DNA from 3 places in the Arthrobacter sp. BF1 genome. Region 1 is predicted to be linked to each of the others. Evidence: predicted binding sites of a transcription regulator. Region 1 holds the regulator's gene; each other region holds the start of a gene.
The links. The regulator HrcA, encoded in region 1, represses chaperone genes, less so after heat shock. The targets are predictions, from matches to a motif close to TTNGCACTCGNNNNNNNCGAGTGCNAA.
Positions count from the first base shown of each region.

Region 2: AC1MCD_RS15820 (Hsp20/alpha crystallin family protein) is a predicted target of HrcA. The motif match lies at 4,204-4,230, and genes of this name have one in related genera.
Region 3: AC1MCD_RS13730 (FmdB family zinc ribbon protein) is a predicted target of HrcA. The motif match lies at 3,300-3,326, and genes of this name have one in related genera.

Region 1 covers NZ_CM155271.1:2,205,262-2,211,862, reverse strand. The annotation lists gene hemW (radical SAM family heme chaperone HemW) at 1-205, shown strand, start outside; gene AC1MCD_RS10365 (DUF4870 domain-containing protein) at 216-626, opposite strand; gene AC1MCD_RS10360 (DUF3097 domain-containing protein) at 772-1,620, opposite strand; gene hrcA (heat-inducible transcriptional repressor HrcA) at 1,793-2,806, shown strand; gene dnaJ (molecular chaperone DnaJ) at 2,880-4,007, shown strand; gene AC1MCD_RS10345 (16S rRNA (uracil(1498)-N(3))-methyltransferase) at 4,010-4,795, shown strand; gene AC1MCD_RS10340 (GerMN domain-containing protein) at 4,831-5,718, opposite strand; gene AC1MCD_RS10335 (PhoH family protein) at 6,157-6,601, shown strand, end outside.
Region 2 covers NZ_CM155271.1:3,361,186-3,367,786, forward strand. The annotation lists gene AC1MCD_RS15795 (alkaline phosphatase D family protein) at 1-610, shown strand, start outside; gene AC1MCD_RS15800 (hypothetical protein) at 653-850, opposite strand; gene AC1MCD_RS15805 (hypothetical protein) at 1,098-1,514, opposite strand; gene AC1MCD_RS15810 (histidine phosphatase family protein) at 1,703-2,464, shown strand; gene AC1MCD_RS15815 (NAD(P)H-hydrate dehydratase) at 2,448-3,488, shown strand; gene AC1MCD_RS15820 (Hsp20/alpha crystallin family protein) at 3,606-4,028, opposite strand; gene AC1MCD_RS15825 (hypothetical protein) at 4,413-4,865, opposite strand; gene AC1MCD_RS15830 (S9 family peptidase) at 5,085-6,601, shown strand, end outside.
Region 3 covers NZ_CM155271.1:2,930,838-2,937,438, forward strand. The annotation lists gene AC1MCD_RS13710 (hypothetical protein) at 1-883, opposite strand, end outside; gene AC1MCD_RS13715 (GNAT family N-acetyltransferase) at 993-1,610, opposite strand; gene galU (UTP--glucose-1-phosphate uridylyltransferase GalU) at 1,616-2,521, opposite strand; gene AC1MCD_RS13725 (5-formyltetrahydrofolate cyclo-ligase) at 2,632-3,252, shown strand; gene AC1MCD_RS13730 (FmdB family zinc ribbon protein) at 3,389-3,655, shown strand; gene cpaB (Flp pilus assembly protein CpaB) at 3,842-4,588, shown strand; gene AC1MCD_RS13740 (AAA family ATPase) at 4,640-6,601, opposite strand, start outside.

The DNA of each region.
Region 1 (6,601 bases):
GGACGTGGAACGCGTCATGCTGGAAGCCCGGCTGGTTTCGGGGCTCGCCATCGCAACGCTGGGGGAGTCAGGGCGCCACGCTGTGGCCGGGTTGATGGCTGAGGGCCTCGTGGACGCGCACGCTGCCGTGAAAGGAACGCTGGTGCTGACCCTGAAGGGGCGCCTGCTGGCGGACGCCGTGGTCCGGAGAATCCTGCCGGACTAAAGTCCGGGGACTACTTGATCCAGCGCAGGTTGTACTGGTAGCGGTGCGGCTGGCCCTTGTTGACATGGATACCGGCGGACACCGAGAAGCAGGTCAGGGCGATCCAGATGAGCGTGGCGATGACGGCGAAGATGTTGCCGACCACCGGAATGAATACCAGGATGTTGGCCACCAGCGCGGCGATGGTGGGCGGCAGGCTGAAGTTCAGTGCTTCCTTGGATTCCTGCGCGGTGAACGGTCCGCGCTCTCGGAAGATCAGGTAGATCAGCAGCGACGGTACACAACCGAGGATCCCGCCAAAGTGCGCCAGCGTGGCCCATTGACGGTCTTCGCTGGCCGTGAGGGGCAACGCATTTGCGGGAACGCCCTGATACTCGGAACGGCCTTGGTCGTCCCGGTGCTCGCGTGCGTTTTGTGCCACGGTTTCATCCTTCGAAAGTGCAATGGTGCTGGTTTGGAGAATGCCGGTCTGTTGCGACAACAGCCTCTGCAGTACCAAGAATACTGGTTCGCGCGGCAAATGCCGCCGTCGGGACCGTCCTTCGGCCATTCAAGGGCCGTGGGAGTTACGGCACCGTCAGGAAGTCGATGACTTCTTCCACCCGGCCGAGCAGGGACGCTTCCAGGTCCGCGTAGCTGCGGACCGCACCCAACAGTTTCTGCCAACCCAGGCCGATGTCTTCCTTCGTGGCGTGCGGCCAGCCGAAGGCGGCCAGGATGCCGGTCTTCCAGTCCTGCCCCCGGGGCACCACGGGCCACCGTTCGATGCCGAGCACGGCGGGGCGGATTGCCTGCCACACGTCAACGTAGGGGTGCCCGACAATCAGCACGTTCCCGGCGGCGCCCGGGGAGGCCATCACACCGGCGGCGATGCGCCACTCCTTGGAGTCCGGCACCAAATGGTCCACCAGGATCCCCAACCGCCGGTTGGGCCCGGGACCGAAGGCGGCCACCGCCCCGGCGAGGTCATCGATGCCGTGCAAAGGCTCGACGACGATGCCTTCCACCCGGAGATCGTCACCCCAGACCTTTTCCACGAGTTCGGCGTCGTGCTTTCCCTCCACCCAAATCCTGCTCGCTTTGGCCACCTGGGCACGCTGGCCCGCCACGCGGACTGAACCGGATGCCGTCCGGCCGGCGGGCACCGCCGCGTTCTGCCTGGGCGCCGGCGGCATCAGCCTGATGGGCTGGCCTTCCAACAGGAACCCGAATCCAAGCTTGAACGAACGCGACTTGCCGCGCCGGTCCTCGAGGGCAACCACATGCATGCCGCCGGACTTCTCCACCCGGGTCACCGCTCCCACCCAGCCGGACTGGGCGTCTTCGAGGACCATGCCACGTTCCACCGGAACCTCGGGAAGTTCGTTCCGGACAGGTGCGGTGATCTCCTGCGGACCCCAGTTTTGGTAATGCATGGATTGATTCCGCCTTGCGCTAGATCGTGCCCCCGGATGTTCGCCCGGAGCGGTACCAATGCTAACAACGGGGTGAGTCATATTAGACTGTTAGCACTTAGGCATGTCGAGTGCTAACGAGCCGTGACCATTGCCGTGAAGATTGAGGCGCAACCATGGATGGAGGTGGAGTGTGAGCGAGCCGCGCAAACTGGAAGTACTGCGTGCCATTGTGGAGGACTACGTGCACTCCCGCGAGCCCGTGGGTTCCAAGGCGCTGGTTGAGCGCCACCACCTCGGCGTATCCAGCGCCACCATCCGGAACGATATGGCCGCCCTGGAAGACGAGGGCCTGATCACCGCTCCGCATACCAGCGCGGGACGGATCCCCACCGACAAGGGCTATCGCCTGTTTGTGGACCAGATTTCCGCGGTCAAGCCGCTCTCCCCGGCGGAGAAGAAGGCCATCCAATCGCTTCTGGAGGGCGCGGATGACTTGGATGATGCCCTGGACAGAACCGTCAGGCTGCTTTCCCAGCTGACCAACCAGGTGGCTGTGGTCCAGTACCCGCACCTGAGCCGGGCCACCATCCGCCACATCGAATTTGTGCTCCTGGCGCCGCGCCAGGTCCTGCTGGTGCTCATCGCCACCACCGGCAAGGTGGAACAGCGCGTGATCGACGTCGGCCAGGACCTCGGTGAGGAAGCGATCGCCGCCCTGCGGACTCACTTCCTCGGCTCGCTGGCGGGCACACCGCTGAGCCGGCTGGCGCAGTCACTGCCGGGCGTGGTCTCCTGCGTCGCTCCAGGCCGGCGGGCAGCTGCCCAGGCACTTGCTCACGGGCTGGAAACGCTCGCCCACAGCAGCCGCGAGGACCGCATGGTGATGGCCGGCACTGCGAACCTGGCCAGGTCCAACGTGGATTTCCCCCTCACCATCGGTCCCGTGCTTGAGGCCCTGGAGGAACAGGTGGTCCTGCTCCGCCTGCTCACTGACATGGAACAGGACCCACGCGGTGTGACCGTGAGCATCGGCAGGGAAAACCCCTACGACGGACTGGCCGAAGCCTCGGTGGTGGCCACAGCTTACGGACCGGACAGCACAGCCAAAGTTGGCGTCCTGGGTCCCACGCGCATGGACTATCCCACCACCATGGCCGCCGTCAGGGCAGTAGCCCGTTATCTGTCAAGAATTCTGGGTCCGTAACAACCGGTCCAGGCACCAAGAGCAGTGCCGGCAGCCTCGCTGCCGGCAGTACAACAGGGAAGAGATACGAACTTTGAGCAGCCACTACGACGTCCTCGGAGTCTCGCCGGAAGCCACCGGAGAAGAGATCAAGAAGGCCTACCGCAAGCTGGCCCGCACCCTTCACCCGGACGTTAACCCCGGGGACGATGCGTCGGACCGCTTCAAGGCCGTGACCCATGCCTACGAGGTACTTTCTGACCCCCAGAAGCGCCGTGTCTACGACACCACCGGCAATGAGAACGGTACTGACAACGGCTTCGGCGGCGGCGGATACGCTGGCCAGGGCTTCGCGTTCCAGGACATCTTCGATACGTTCTTCGGCGCCGGCGGATCGTCAGGCCCCGCGTCAAGGGTCCGCCGCGGCCAGGACGCACTGATCAGCGTGCGGATCGAACTGCGCGATGCCGTCTTCGGCGTCAACCGGAAGCTTGAGGTGGACACCGCCGTCACCTGCCCCACCTGCAACGGCTCGTGCTGCCGCGAAGGCAGCCACCCCGAGCGCTGCGACATCTGCGGCGGCAGCGGCCAGGTCCAGCGGGCGGTCCGCTCCATCCTTGGCCAGGTCATGACGGCGGCTCCATGCGGCAGTTGCGAAGGCTTCGGAACTGTCATTAAGGACCCCTGCAACGAGTGCAACGGCCAGGGCCGCATCCGCAGCCGCCGGTCACTCACCATCAAGGTGCCCGCCGGCGTCGCAACGGGAACCCGGATCCAGCTGTCCGGTCAGGGCGAGGCCGGCCCTGCCGGCGGGCCGTCCGGTGACCTCTACGTCGAGATCCGCGTCAACAACGATCCCACCTACGTCCGGGACGGCGATGACCTGCACGCGACGCTCCACATTCCCATGACTGCAGCTGCCCTGGGCACCGAAGTGTCCCTGGAAACGTTCGACGGGCTGCAGGAAATCGACGTCAAAGCAGGGACCCAGGCCGGCGAGGTCATCACGCTCCGCGGGCTGGGCGTCACGCACCTGCGTGGCTACGGTCGCGGTGACCTGATGGTCCACCTCCAGGTGGAGACGCCCGCGAAGCTTGACGGCGCGCAGGAGGACCTCCTGCGGCAGCTGGCAAAGCTGCGTGGCGAACAGTTCACCGAGGGCAAGCTGACGGCCAGCGGCGGGGTTTTCGCCAAGCTGCGGGACCGGCTCGGTAACCTGTAGCGGTGAGCAACCCCGTTTTTTTCGGCGGCGCCGGGTCACTGGACCACATGGTTCCCGGCGCCCGCTACACCCTCCAGGGCCCTGAAGCGCGCCATGCGGTAACAGTTAAGCGGTTGGCACCGGGAGAGTCCGTAGACATCGCCGACGGCGCCGGGAAGCGGCTCACCGGAACGGTTATTGCCGCCTCACCCGCCGAACTCACCGTTGAATGCGCCGAATTGGCGATGGAACAACAGCCTGACATTCGGCTGGTGCTGGTCCAGGCGCTGGCCAAGGGTGACCGCGATGAACTCGCCGTGGAAACCGCCACGGAATTGGGGATCGACGCCGTTGTGCCCTGGCAGTCGGAACGCTCGATTGTGCGCTGGAAGGGTGAGCGCGCCGCGAAAGCGCATGCCAAATGGCAGTCCGTGGTCACGGCAGCAGCCAAACAGGCGCGGCGCGCCTGGATTCCCGAGGTGCGCGCCGCCGTCGAAACCCCCGGCCTGGTTGCAACCGTGGCAGCAGCGGACCTTGCGGTGATCCTCCACGAAGACGCCGTGCGGCCGCTACGGTCCGTGCTGGAGGCATGGCATGCCGCCGCACCTGCGGCTGGCGCCCCCCGGGAAATCCTGCTCATCGTAGGTCCGGAGGGTGGCATCAGTCCCCGCGAAGTAACCAAGCTTTGCGATGCCGGTGCCGTGACGGCACTCCTGGGCAACCACGTCCTGAGGTCCTCCACTGCCGGACCGGCCGCCGTCGTACTTGCGAGCGATGTGTTGGGGCGCTGGAGCGCCGCGCAGGCCTAAGCCAGCGGGTCGCGCTAACTAACCGGTGAAGTGAACTAACTGACGTTGAACTTCCGCGTGTCCACGTTCAGTTCCCCGCTGGTTCCGCCATCGGACTGCGATACGCGGAGCTCGTAGCTCCCTGACGACAGGCTGAGCGCGAGTGTGAACAGTCCGGACTGGGCGGCGTCAGCGCCGGCCGTAGTTTCACCGGTCAGGTACGGCGTCTTGTCCCCGTTCCCCGCGGTCCGCAGGATCTGCCACTTCAGTTTGCCGCCCGGGACGGTGCTGCGGCCGGTGATCTTGACACTGCCCCCGGCAATGTCCGTGCCCTCCTGAGGATCGATGATCCACACGGGTGCCACCATCCCGGCAGCCCGTGACATCGGGGCACCAAGCTGGACATGGCCGAAGGCTACGTAGTCGGTGTGGCTGTCCACCAGGACCCGAACCTGGATCTGCTGGCCCGAGTCGATCAGCCCGGAACTGGCCGCCGCCGCAGTGGCGGTGAAAATCAGCTGCTGGATGGCGCGAACTGCCATGTCGGCGTCGAGATTGCTGTTGAAGGCATCTTCGGACACGTCGACGGTAATGACATTCTTTCCGGAGATCGAGGTGGCCAGTTCGGTGGGACTCTGCCAGGGCGTGAAGAAATCTGGGTCCAGCGGCTTTTCGGACATCATGGCCCGCAGTGCACGGGTCACCGGGTTCTCCTGTTCCGGGACATCCCGGAACTCACGGTAAAGAAAGACGTTGCCGTTGCTGCGGCCGATCCAGTACACCGGAGCCTTGTTCGAGGACTGCGTGGTTTCCAGCGGTGCGCTCGTGGACGGCGCGCCGGGGGAGCCGGTAGCGGCCGCGGTGGAGTTCGCCGACAGTATGGGCTCGGGCCCAGGATCGGCAATGCAGCCGGTCAGCAGGAGGAACGCCGGAAGGAGAGCCACTACGCCCCGCGCACGAAACGGCCGCGCGGCACGTTCGGCCGAGCGGGGGGCGGGTGTTTCCGGCACTCTGATGGCCCTGTCCTTCCTGGCTGTGAATGATGGGGCCTGAGCCCCGTAAGCCGGTCCCCGGACGGCCTGAATTTCAAGCATGGCATAGTGCGGCACAGCTCAAGGGCCCAAACGACCGCACGGGCCCAACTGCAACGGGAACGATATGCGCCTGATATGAAGTTGATATCTAATGTCGCCACGCACCCCGCAGGCACCGGCTCCGGGAATGACCGGTGGGCGGTGCCCCGGCTCGCCACGACGAGGGCCCTGCTGGCGTAAGATGGAAGGAACCGCTGGCTCCTGCGTGCTCGGCAACAGCCCGCCCACGCAGCATCCGGCGGTATTAAGTTCGAACTGGAGGAGACCACGGGCCTGCGGGCCAGCACCATGACTGAATCAACGAACGGAAAGCGCCGGCTGAACACTGAGCGCGCCGCCGGAGAATTTCCCCACTCACTTCCCGGTGTCCGGACGGAGGTGGTTCTCTTTGACAACTCCGATCAGATGGTCCAATCGCTCGGCAGCCATGACGAGGCCCTGCGGTACATCGAAGAACAGTTCCCGGCGGTTAACTTCCATGTCCGCGGAAACGAACTCTCCATCAGCGGCCCGGCGAACGAGGTGCCCCGCATCATGCGCCTCCTGCATGAAGTACGCGGCCTTGTGGCCCGCGGCACCGTGATCAGCCCCGCCGTCCTGCAGCAGCTCGTGGCGTTGCTCCGCAGCCAGTCCCTGCAGAACCCCGTGGATGTCCTCACCCATGACATCCTGTCCAGCCGGGGAAAGACCATCCGGCCCAAGACGCTGAACCAGAAGAACTATGTTGACGCGA
Region 2 (6,601 bases), 1.2 Mb from region 1:
CTGCCTGGACATGCGCACCTTCAAGTCCCCGAACACGGACGGGAAAGAAGCGTACGCCACGTCCATCCTGGGCCAGGAGCAGGTGGACTGGCTGATCCGCGAAGTGTCGAAGTCCAAGGCGACCTGGAAAGTCATCGCGGCCGACCTGCCGCTGGGCATCGTGGTCCCGGACGGCCCGGTGAACGAGGAAAGCGTGTCCAACCGTGACAACGGCGCACCGCTCGGCCGCGAACTCGAGATCGCCGGCGTGCTCAGCGCCTTCAAACGGAACAAGGTAAAGAACATCGTGTGGCTGACCGCCGATGTGCACTACTGCGCCGCACACCACTACTCGCCCGAGCGCGCAGCGTTCACGGATTTCGATCCGTTCTGGGAGTTCGTGGCCGGTCCCATCGCGGCGGGCTCCTTTGGGCCCAACGCCATGGATGGGACGTTTGGTCCGGAGGTCGTCTTCTCTAAGGCCGGCCGGTCCGTGAATCAGTCCCCGCGCGATGGCGAGAGCCAGTTCTTCGGGCACGTCCAACTGGGTGAGGACAACTCCTTCACTGCCAGCCTCCGCAACGCCAACGGCGTCACGGTGTTTTCCAAGGTCCTGACCCCGGAAAGGTAGTTGGTTGCCCGGGCGGGCCGTGACGGACTGCCCGGGATCCCGTTAGCTTTGGGTGGGGTCCGGGTGCAGGGGCGTCGGCCCCGGGTCCGGGATGGGCAGCGGGCCGGGAGGTTCCGGCGTCGGTACGGGGCTGGGCCTGGCGGGTCCCGGGTGCCCGGGTTGGGTGGGATCCGGAGTGAACGGGTCAGGCCCCGGCTCCGGCGGAAACGGCTCGGGTTCGTGCACTGGCGGGATGGTCATGAAGCTTCCCCTCTCACGCTGGGCGGATGCGCCTTTGCGTGATCAGGATACGCCCGCCTCCGTTTGCCGATCTACGCCGGACGCTCCCACTCAAGCCGGACGCTCTCTCAGTTAATGCGGGAATTCCTCGAACGCTCTCTCAGTTGATGGGGCCCGAGGCACACGAGGTGATAGAGCGTCGGTCAAAAACCCGCATTAACTGAGAGAGCGTTTTGGAAGTACGGGCCGGTGTGCTGCGCGCAAAATCCTAGGCGGGGCGGCGGAGGTGGTGAGGTTGGTAAGCCGATGCGTGGCCGAGGTCGTCGGCGTCGCGCATGGCGCGGACGGCGAAGGCCACCACCAGGCGGCCCTCGGCGGCGTCCGTGGACCGGATCGTCAGGCTCCGGGTGCCGGCCGGAACGGAAGGGGTGAACACCTGCAGGTTCCGGGAGCCCACGCTCGCCGAATCCTGCAGCGTGTAGACCGTGCCCCAGTGATCCTCGACGGTGATTTCGGGGACCGCGGCGCCGGCAGCGGATTCCACATGGATGTTGACCACCAGGCAGGTGCTCCAGACCTCCACGGAGAGCACCGTGAAGTCTGCGGCCTTGGTCATGTGCAGCCCGAACGTGGGCGGCAGGAGCATCTGGCGGAGGGTGCCCTTCGGTATCAGGTTTCTCATCATCGACCCCAATTTACAAAGTGTGCTTTTAATTACTGCGCGGTAACCACGCCCTGTCAAGGGTCTGGCGGGGCACTTTGTGGGATGCCACATTGATCGTTATACGGACCGGAAAGTGGGTACGCCTCAAGTAGGCTCTGCACGGGCAGGGACGCACGACGACGGGGTGGTTTGTCTTGGAAAACAGCGGTTTGACGCAGGCAGTGCGGGAAGCCGGCGCGGTGGAGCTCATCCTGGTCCGGCATGGCGAGAGCGAAGGCAACGTGGCGGCCACCGAGGCCAGCCAGGCCGGTGCGGACGTCATCGACGTGCCGGCCCGCGACGCGGATGTGACGCTGTCCCATACGGGGCAGGACCAGTCGCTCGCGCTGGGCAGGGCCTTGGCGTCGCTCGAGGAGGAGCTCCGGCCCGACGCTGTGGTGTCATCCCCCTACGTTCGGGCGCATCAGACGGCGGAGATTGCCGTGGAAACCGCCCGGTGGCCCGTCAAGGTCCGCACCGACGAGCGCCTCCGCGACCGGGAACTCGGCATCCTGGACATGCTCACCCGGCAAGGCGTGGAGCGGCGACTCCCGGAAGAGGCCGAACGCCGGCGCTGGCTGGGCAAGTTCTACTACCGTCCGCCTGGTGGCGAATCCTGGGCGGACGTTGTGCTGCGGCTGCGCTCCGTCCTTGGCGAACTGAACAACCTGGGCAGCGGGCAGCGGGTGATGCTGGTGTGCCACGACGCCCTGATCCTGCTGGTCCGCTACGTGCTGGAAGGGATGACCGAAGCGGAACTCCTGGACCTGGCCGCCAGCACCTCGGTCCTGAACGCGTCCATCACCCGCTATGTGCGTCCCGAAGGGCACGGCCCGTGGACGCTGGAGAGCTTCAACGTGGCGGACCACCTCACCGCCCAGGGTGTCGAGGTCACCGAACACGCCGGGGATGCCAATGTCCACCCCCGGTAGCCCCTCTGCCGGTGGCCCGTCTGCCGGTGGCGGGGCAGGTTCCGGCGGGGCAGGTTCCGGCGGGGCAGGTTCCGGCGGCGCCGGCTCGGGCGGAACGGCCGCACCGGGTTCGCGGGCAACGCCGGTCACGCCGTCGCTGCTGCGCAGCTGGCCGCTGCCGTCGGCCGGGGAGGACAAGTACTCCCGCGGCGCGGTGATGGTGATCGGCGGCGCCCGGGCCACGCCGGGCGCCGCCCTGCTGGCCGGAATCGCAGCGCTCCGGGCAGGAGCCGGCAGGCTCACCATGGCCGTCGCCGAATCTGTGGCCACGCAGCTGGCTGTCAGCTTCCCGGAGGCCGGCGTCATTGGGCTTCCCGAAACCAAGGACGGCTCCGTGCGCGGCTCGGGGCTGGACCCCCTTCACGGGGATCTCGAGAGCGCCGACGCTGTTCTGATTGGCCCCGGACTGGACGATGCGGACCGCACGGAAGACCTGCTCAGGATTCTGCTGGAACGGGATGACGACGGCGGCAGTACCGGCGGGGGCTCCGGAACCGGCGGTGCCACCATCATTCTGGACGCCTACGCCCTGGGTTGCCTGCCCAGGCTGGGGGATGCCCTGCAGCCGTGGCATGGGCGGCTGATCCTTACCCCGAACCCGAAGGAAGCAGCGATCCTGCTGGGCCGGGAGCTGGACCAACTGGAAACGGCTGTGCGCGACATTGCCGGGCAGTACCAAGCGGTGGTCAGCTGCCAGGGCTTCATCGCTCGCCCACCGGACATCCAGGCGCCGGAGGGCCCCGAACTCTGGGAAATCACCACCGGCTATGGCGGCCTGGGCACGTCCGGCAGCGGAGACGTTCTGGCCGGCACCATCGCCGGGCTCCGCGCACGGGGTGCCAGCGACGCCCAGGCCGCGTGCTGGGGAACGCACCTTCATGCGGCAGCCGCCGACAGGCTCGCCAGCAGGCTGGGTCCGCTGGGATTCCTGGCCCGCGAACTGGCCGACGAACTTCCGGCGCTGATGCTGGAACTGGGAACCTGACCCTTACTTCTCCCCCAACGCCCGCGGGCGGGTCGCTCGGGAAGGACTCCTCGGACGCAGTGATGACCTCCGGCCCAGCCGGGGGTCATCACTGTGGGGCGTCATCGGAGTTGGGGGCTATGACGCAATCTCGTACTGCGGCTCCTTCGTTTCGATCTCGATATTCCGTGGCTTGGCCTTTTCGGCCACCGGTATCCGCAGCGTCAGCACGCCGGCGTCGTACGTTGCCTTGACGTGTTCCACGTCCAAGGTGTCACCCAGGATCAACTGGCGGCTGAAGGATCCGCGCGGGCGCTCGGAGGCGATCAGCTCGACGTTCCTCCCGGCAGGTTCGGGGCGCTGGGCCTTCACGGTCAGGACGTTTCGTTCCACGTGGAGGTCAACGGAGTCCGGGCTAACTCCGGGCAGATCGAAGGCCACCACAAACTCCTGGTCATCCCGCCACGCGTCCATCGGCATCGCTGCAGGACGCGCACTGGTTCCGAGGACCTGCCGGGTCAGCCTGTCCAATTCGCGGAACGGATCGGTACGCACCAACATGACTTCCTCCTCGTCAGAGCTGGTTTCAACACGCATTAGCTAATCTATGTTGCCTGATACAGATTTTCTATAGCGGCTGTGTGCGGTTCTTCGCAACGGAACTTGCTGCGATCTTTGATGTTGTCATTGCCGGCATCACCATCGGCGTCAGCAGGGCGCGCAGCCGCTCATAGGGATGGCCCCCGGCGAGGCCGGGGGCCACCTTATCGGAAGGGTCACCCGCAAACTGCCGATGCGCTATCTGGCGCTGTGGCGTGCCCAAAGGGCTAGCCGCCCTCAAGAGGCAGATGAAAAAGAACGCGTCCGGATCCTCCCGGTAATGCCGTTTTAGCACCGCACGGAGGACGGTTCAAGGGGTCCCCGCCGGTAACTTTCCCAAAGTTTCTACGGCACCTTCAATGTCTCATGTCTCACGGGGGAAACGATTGACGGGGCAATTCCCAGCAGTGCCATAACGAGGATCAGTTCTGACGTACCGAGCCCGAAATAGAGGCTCTGCAGCCAGGAGTATCCGATCATGGCCACCTCGGTGAAGATCCAGATGATCATGGCGAAGCCCGCAATCGCAGCCACCAACAGAGCCCAGGGACTCCGCGCAACCAAGCCAAAGGCCGCGGCCGCGTGCGTTCCCCCGACGACGACACCCAGAATGAGCCCCAGCACAAGGGAGGACGAGAACCAGGTACCCGCCAGATGTTCCAAGGGGACCCCCGCGCCGCCAAATGCAATGGCCAGTACAGCACCCCCAAGGGCCGATAGTACGTTGAAGATCAGGAGGGCGACGAGTCCGCCCGAGAATGTTTTGCTGGAAATCGGGAGACTCACAAGGGTCCTCATGGGCTGACTGTAGCCCCCCACGCCAATGACCAACAGGGACCATCGGCACCCTGCCCGGAGGGCCTCAGTGAGAGAGCGTTCCGCAAAAGCCCACATCAAGTGAGAGAGCGTTCCGGAAAAGTCCACATCAAGTGAGAGAGCGTCCAGGGGGGGAGGGGGCCGCTACCCCGGTAGCGAACGGGCGTGCCCTTTGCTGGCGGGGGTATCTATATTGAAGGAATGACTCAGACTCCGCTGCAGGATTCCGCCAACTCCTCCCCCGATTCGGCCGCCCCGTCCGCTGACGCCACCAGCACCGGCAGTCTCACGCCGCCGGTCGCCAAGAAGGTCCCGCACGAACGGACCCACCACGGCGACACCTTCGTGGACAACTACGAGTGGCTGCGCGAAAAGGAATCCCCGGAGGTCGTAGAGCACCTGAAGGCCGAGAACGCCTATCAGGAGGCGGTCACCGCGCACCAGGAGCCGCTGCGGGAGGCCATCTTCCAGGAAATCAAGGGCCGCACGCAGGAGACAGACCTGTCTGTCCCGAACCGCAAGGACGGCTGGTGGTACTTCAGCCGCTCGGTGGAGGGCAAGGAATACGGCATCCAGTGCCGGGTCCGCGCCAAGGACACCGGCAACCCCGTGGCCGACTGGACTCCCCCGGCGGTGGAAGCCGGCGTCGAAATCCCGGGCGAGGAAGTGCTGCTGGACGGCAACGTTGAGGCCGAGGGCAAGCCGTTCTTCTCCGTGGGCGGCTCCGCCGTCACGGTGGACGGCAACCTCTTCGCCTACGCCGTGGACAACGCCGGCGACGAACGCTTCACCCTGCACATCAAAGATTTGCGGACCGGCGAACTCCTGCCGGACGTCATCGAGAACGTCTTCTACGGCGTCAGCTTCTCCCCCGACGGCACGCGCATCTTCTACACCGTGGTGGACGACTCGTGGCGCCCCTACCAGGTGAAGTCCCACGTCCTGGGCACGCCCGTCACCGACGATGAGGTGATTTACCAGGAGGACGACGTCGCCATGTGGCTGGGCTTCGAGCTCTCCTCTGACAGGAGTCACCTCGTGCTGGGCATCGGCTGCTCCGAGTACAGCGAAACGCGGCTGCTGCGTTTTGATGACCCGACGGCGGCCCTCACCACGGTGATTTCGCGGGACGAACGCGTGCTCTACGAGGCGGAACCCTTCCTGCTCACCGGCTCCGACGGCGAAAAGCAGGAGCGCATCATCATCACGCACAACCGGAACGCCGTGAACTCCATGGTCTCCCTGGTTGACCCGGCCGAGCTCACCAAGCCCCTCGCCGAGCAGCACTGGAGCACCGTCGTCGAACATTCCGACGACGTCCGCGTCAACGGTGCCGGGGTCACCTCCACGCACCTGATCGTCTCCGTCCGCAAGGACACCATCGAGCGGGTCCAGGTGATGGGGCTTTCCGGGCTGGGAACCCCCGCGCAGGAGGCGCCCGTGGAACCGGCGTTCGACGAGGAGCTGTACACAGCCGGCGTCGGCGGGTCCGACTATGAGGCGCCGGTGATCCGGCTGGGATACACGTCCTATTTCACGCCGTCGCGCGTTTACGATTTTGTCCTTCCCACCCCGGCACAGCCCGCCGGCGAGCTGCTGCTCCGCAAGGAAAGCCCGGTGCTGGGCGGCTACTCCGCCGCCGACTACGTTGCCACACGGGAATGGGCCGCCGCCGCGGACGGCACCCGCATACCGCTTTCCGTCCTGCGGCACAAGAG
Region 3 (6,601 bases), 730 kb from region 1:
ACGCGCTCTGCGCCTTCGTGAGCGGCTTGGCGGACGGCACGGGCGGGACTGCGGGGGTGCCCTGCTTCAGGGACGGCTTACCCACAGCTTTGGGCGCTTCCGGCAGATCAAGCGGCTCAGGCGCCGGACGTTCAGCCTTGGCAGCCTCAACGTACACAGGCTTGGGCACATCTACAGGTTCCCAGGTGGTTTCGACGGGCGCCGACTTCATCGCTTCGCTGGCGCTGGCGTCTCCCGCGGCAACAGCGACGGCCAACGCGGCTTCCCTGAGCTCCATCGCGGTGAGCGGTTTCGGTGCAGTCGTGTGAGCCTCGGCGTCAAAGAGCCGGCTTTCCGGCTGCGCGGCCGGGCGGGGCGTGTCCCGGACCTCCGACACTGGTTCCTGGCGGCGGACGGGGGCGCTCATCGCGGAGCGGAAGGCAGCCTGCACCTTGGCTTTGCGGTCCCGCACAGCCAGGAAACGCAACAGCACCACGGCGATTGCAGTGGTGGCCAAGCCCGCTACCGGCAGCAGGGCAGTTCCCAGCCCAAACAGCAGCAGAACAGCGGAAACAAAGGCGGTCAGCAGTCCCGCCACGCCGACGAGGGCAATGACGGTCCGGCCGTATCGGATCCGGAACGCGCCCGTGGTTGCACTGCCGGCAGGCGCGGCTACGGTTTCGGGGCTCTTCCTGATATCCATGGCTTTCTCCTGCGGGGCGGCGATGTTCATGACCATCCCGGCTCTCGGGTCCGATGATTCAATAGCTGGAACATCCGCGAAATAATCAGCAGCGGCCTGGGCCTGGTGCCGACGGTTCTGCAGGACGTAGGGCGCAACCCATACGATCCAGAGCACAACGGCAACCACAAGGATCACTGAGCTGCTTAGAGGGAAGTCCACAATCAAAACCGTATGAGTATTCCGTCAGCCGCTCCCGCATTAGCCTCGGTGTGTCGCGGGCAACGTGGCAAATCAATGGATTTATGACCCCGGGAAGAGCCTTTGCAGGTCAGGACCGGGATGCCAGCCATCGGTTGAGCAGTCCTTCGGGTACTTCTTCCGCCGTCAACGCGAACGTCCGGTGGTCAGCCCATTCCCCGTTGATGTGCAGGAAACGGGGCCGGTAGCCCTCATCGCGGAAACCGAGCTTTTCTACCACCCGCAGGCTGGGGCCATTCTCGGGCCGGATATTGATCTCCATCCGGTGCAGCCCGAGGACTTGGAAGCAATGGTCGGTGGCCAGTGCAACAGAAGTGGGCGCGATGCCGTGCCCGGCCCGCGCCTGGTCAACCCAATACCCCAGGGTCGCCATCATGGCCGAGCCCCACACGATGGAGGACACTGTCAGCTGGCCAACGATGACGGGTGCCGCGGACCTTGGCGTCCGTTCCGTGATCAGGAAGGGCAAGGCGGTGCCTTGGGCTGCCTGTATCTTCAGGGACCGCACCATCTGCCGGTAGTCCGGGAGGAGGCCACCGGGCGCCGGGTTGGAGGCTTCCCAAGGCTCCAGCCACTCCCGGTTGCGTGACCGGACCTCGGTCCACTCCCTCTTGTCCCGGTACCTGATGGGGCGCAGGACCAGGTCACCGCACTCCAGGGTGGTGGGCCAGATTGGTCCGGGACGCACGGCAGCTATTTAGCGAGGCCGGCAGCGAAGCCCGGCAGCCACTCCCGCAGACCGGGGCCGAGGTCATCGCTGTCGATGGCAAGCTGGACGCAGGCTTTGAGGTAGCTGAGTTTGTCACCGGTATCGTAACGGCGGCCGCGGAAGACCACCCCGTAAACCCCGTAGCCCTCGCCATCGCCGGCGGCCAGTTCCTGCAGCGCGTCCGTCAGCTGGATTTCCCCGCCGCGGCCCGGGCCCGTGCGTTCCAGTACCTCGAAAACTTCGGGGTGGAGGACGTAGCGGCCAATGACGGCCAGGTTTGAGGGGGCCTCGTCCACGTCGGGCTTTTCGACGAGCTTGTTGATCCTGACGTAGCTTTCGCCATCGATGGCTTGGACGTCGGCACACCCGTAGGCGCTGATCTGCGAGGGCTCCACCTCGATGAGGGCCACCACGGATCCGCCGGTCTTGGCCTGCACTTCGATCATGGTGCTGAGGAGCTCATCCCGGGCATCGATCAGGTCGTCACCGAGGAGGACGGCGAACGGTTCGTTGCCCACGTGCTGCTTTGCACGAAGCACCGCGTGACCCAGGCCGTTGGGGTCACCCTGGCGGACGTAGTGGATGTCACCGAGGTTGCTGGCTGCCTGAATGGACTCGAGCTTGGCCATATCGCCCTTGGCTTCCAGCGTGTCCTCCAGCGAAGGAACCCTGTCGAAGTGGTCCTCCAGCGCGCGCTTATTCCGCCCCGTGATCATCAGAATGTCGTTGAGACCGACGTTGACAGCCTCCTCAACCACGTACTGAATGGCAGGCTTGTCCACCACGGGAAGCATTTCCTTGGGCATCGCCTTGGTGGCCGGGAGGAACCTGGTGCCGAGCCCGGCTGCGGGGATGACGGCTTTGCGTACAGTCTGCTGAGAGGTAGTCACTGGACTAATCTAACGGAGGGGGCTGATCATTCAGTAATCCCTGGTCGCCCCGTGCCCTGCACACCCGCAGGCGGCACATCCGCAACACCGCACCTGGAAGAGGGATCGGTATGTCTGAGCGCGACAGGGCGGCCAAGGAAGGCATCCGCGCACGCCACCGCGCAAAGCGCGCGGCCACGGAACCCGGCGAACGCGAGGCAGCCGGCGAGGCCCTCGCCGTGCACGGCGCAACGTGGGCCGAACAGTTGACAGGCGCAACGCCGTCGACCTTTTGCGCCTACCTGGGCGTGGCACCTGAGCCGCCCACTCTGCCGCTGATCAGCGAACTCCACCGCCGCGGCCACACGGTTCTGCTTCCCGTTTGCGAACCGGATCGCCACCTGAGCTGGACCCGCTGGACCCCCGAGGCGGAGTTTGTCCGCAGCCGGTTTGCTCCCGTATTGGAACCCGCCGGACCCCGGCATGACCTCTCCATCATGGCCTCCGTATCCGGCCTCCTGATCCCCGCCACGGCTTTGGACCGCAGCGGGAACCGGATCGGCCAAGGGGGCGGCTATTACGACGTTTTTCTGGGCTCACTGGCCCGCCAAGGGCTGGATATTCCGCTGGCGGCCATCGTGTTCGATGCAGAAGTACTGCCAGCCGGAACCATTCCCGCCGAAGAGTTTGACCGGAAGGTCCCTGTAGCCCTGACTCCGTCTGGGCTGGTTCCCTTGTCGGCCCGGTCCTGACCAGCGCCGCCGGCAGTCCCACGTGCCGCCCGTTCGGGGTGATAGAATTGGCACTCAGGCCCTGAGACTGCTAATGAACGGATTTCTTGTTCAAGGCAATACAGGACCTCTCGTTTGCCCAAGAGGAGGATCACCAGTGCCCACTTATGCCTACGCCTGCAAGGATTGCGGCCACGCCTTCGACGTTTTCCAGTCGTTTACCGACAGCACCCTGACTTCATGCCCGGAGTGCCAGGGAGCCTTGCGCAAGAAGTTCAACAGCGTTGGTGTGGTCTTCAAGGGCTCCGGCTTTTACCGGACCGACTCCCGCGATGCCAAGGGAAGCACGGTCTCTTCCGCGCCCGCCGCGGCACCCGCTCCGGCAGCTGCACCGGCACCGGCCGCCGCAGCTGCAGCCAGCTGACGTTACTCTCGGTCTTCACGGACCTTTCTGTAGCAAAGGGCTGATCCGCCCGCGTTAAGCCCGGTGTCGCGTTGAGTCCGGTGTAACGACACCGTTTATGACCGCGTCCGACGACGGCAGCGCAGTTGTCCACATAGGCACCTCTGCTGCTGTGCCGCGCAGTCTCCGGAACATAGCGTGGTTGCCATGCCCGCCACCCTCTTCCGCCCCAGCCGCCGGACCGCCCCGCCCGCGCGCGCGGCCCGCCATCCGCTAGCGACCAGAGACACTCGCCGCCCCGGCCGCCGCAGGCTCATGTCGTGGCTGAGCCGCAACCGGCGCCTCGCCATCGCGCTCCTGCTGTGCATCGCCGCCGGAATCACCGTCCATCAGCTCACTCCCCCTCCCGCTGACACGGCAACGACACTGGCCGCCGCACGGGACCTGCCCGCCGGCACAGCATTGGCAGCAGCCGACCTGGCGCCCGTGAAGATTCCGCCGCAGCTGGTGAATACCGGGTCCATCACCGACGCAAGCCAAGCCACGGGCAAGCAGCTGGCAGCACCGCTGCGGAAGGGCCAGCTGCTGACCGATTCCCAACTGCTGGGTCCAGGCCTCCTCGCCGGAGCGCCGCCGGGTTCCGCGGCCGTGCCCTTGAGGATGGCGGATCCATCCTCCATCCAGTTGGTCTCCCCCGGGCAGCTCGTTAACGTGGTGCTGACCGGCGCCAACGGCTACGACCAGAACGCCCCGTCCCAAGTGCTTGCTTCCTCGGTACCGGTCCTCTGGACCTCGGGGCAGGGCGGGAAAACGGGCCAGTGGCTCGGCACCGGCGAGACTGACGGGCTGATTGTGGTGGCAGCAGCCCCTGAACAGGCCGCCCGCCTGGCCGGAGCGTCCACACAGGGCAAACTGTTCTTTGTCCTGGTGGGACCTCCCAGTGCGGCAGGATGACGTGGGGCGGCAGCGACGCTACAGCCTGTCAGCGCGAGACCGTGGCCGCGGTCAGCCCCAGTGCGGCGGTTTGTTCTCCTTGAGCCACGCGTCGTGATCGTCCTCGGTGCCGTCGCCCCAGTTCCGGGGATCATCCTCAGCCGCCTTGTTCGGCAGAATTGCTGCGGTACCGGTCTGCGGGGCTTCCGGTGCGGGCGCCTGGCCGTTGCCCGCGGGGTCTGGCTGGTCGTCGCCTTCGGTACCGGCCTGGCCGGGGTTCTGTGCGTTCACAACAACCTCCTCGCTCTCCAGGCGTTCGGCCTGGTATTCGTTCCTGTCGTTTCCAGCCGTCCCCAGGCGTTGCGAGTCCAGATCCTCGTCAAAGAATCCTCCCGCGGCGGTGCCTCGTCCGGGTGGCATGACGTTCTCAAGGCCCAGGTAGCCTGCGATCCTGTCGGCGCAGGTGGAGGGATCCGTAAAGACCTCAATAGTCCACAGCGGCATATACCGCCAGCCCATCCGTTCCAGCAGCTGCGGGCGCAGTCGGCTCCGTTCGCGGACGCTCATGGTGCGGTACTGTTCCGTGCCGTCGGATTCAATCGCCACCGGCCACGGGATATCCGCGTCGTCCTGCCCCATGGTACTCAGCGGGTCCGCCGCTGCCACCACGTCGATGACGCCGTCGTACTGGTGCCAGACGCGGGCACCGCGGGCGCGCAGCCGGTCGCCGAGATCTGCTACGAGGGGGTCGGCACCGAGTGCCTGTTCGCTGGCAGCGGCCCGGGACGCAGGGGTGCCAAGGTCCGTCTTTCCCGCGATTTCCCGGTTCAGGAGCTCGTAAAGCTCCACGGCCCCGTGCGAAAGGCGGGTGTGGTCAAGGTCTTCAGGCTGGAAGCATGTCAGGACGTGGATGGACCGGCGGGCACGCGTCATGGCCAGTGCGAATTTTTCGCGGCCACCCTCAGCGGAAAGCGGACCAAAGTTATGCAGCGCCCGCCCGTGGGGGGTGCGGCCGAAACCGGGCGAGAAGATGATGTGGTCGCGGACCAGGCCCTGCGCCCGCTCAAGGTCAACCACCCGGAAGGACTCCGCCCCGCCGCCGAAGAACCCGGCGAGGGTGGGGTGATTGGGCAGTTGCAGCCGGATGGACTCGCCTATCCGGGCCGCGTGCCGGAGACTGGCAGTCACCACGGCCAGGGATGTGCGGGAACGCAGCCTGGCGTGTTCGAAAACCAACTGCACCACGCGGTTGACCTCGGCAACCACGGACTCCACGCCCTCATGGTCGGCGCTTGGCAGCCCGGTCCCATCCGGCAGGTACTCAACCGTCAACGCCCGGTCCAGGCCTGTAGCCGCCTGTCCCTCAGGGAGCCGGCGGAGGCCGTCGTCGTAGAAATTCTTGCTCAGCTGCAGGACGAGGTCCTCGTCCACTGCCCGGTAGACAAAATTCAGGCGCCAGACGGGCAGCACGGCGGACAATGCAGAGTATGCACTTTCCACCCGGTGGTGGGCGGCTTCGCCAACGGCCAGGCGTTCCACGCCCACCGTGAAGGTTCGGGGACTGGCGATCTTGGCGTCACCGAAGGCAATCACCTGCTTGGCGCGGGCAATGGAAGGCAGTACGGCCTGCAGCGACGTGGCTTCGGCGTCCAGTATGACCACGGCATCAAAGCGCTGCTCAGCCGGCAGAAGCCCTGTCATCAGGTACGGGCTCACCGACCATACGGGAACCAGCATCGGGACAAGGTCCGGCGCCTGCGCCGTCAGCGCAGCCAGCGTGACCCTGCCGTCCTTGAGCAGGCTGCGGAGCAACTGGGCCTGGCGCGGGTGCTCCGCCAGCGCGGCCCGCCACCGCTCGGAGAGATCCCAGCGCAGCCGCGCCGCACCGCTGGCAATGTGGGCGTTGTCTGCAAGCCGGTATTCGGCCTCAAGCTGGCGGAGGGCGTCACCGTCGGACATGGCCAGGTAGTCATCGCCGCTGATCATGGCTTCCAGGGCGGACTGCCACCAGGCGAGCTCAAGCTCGGCGGCCAC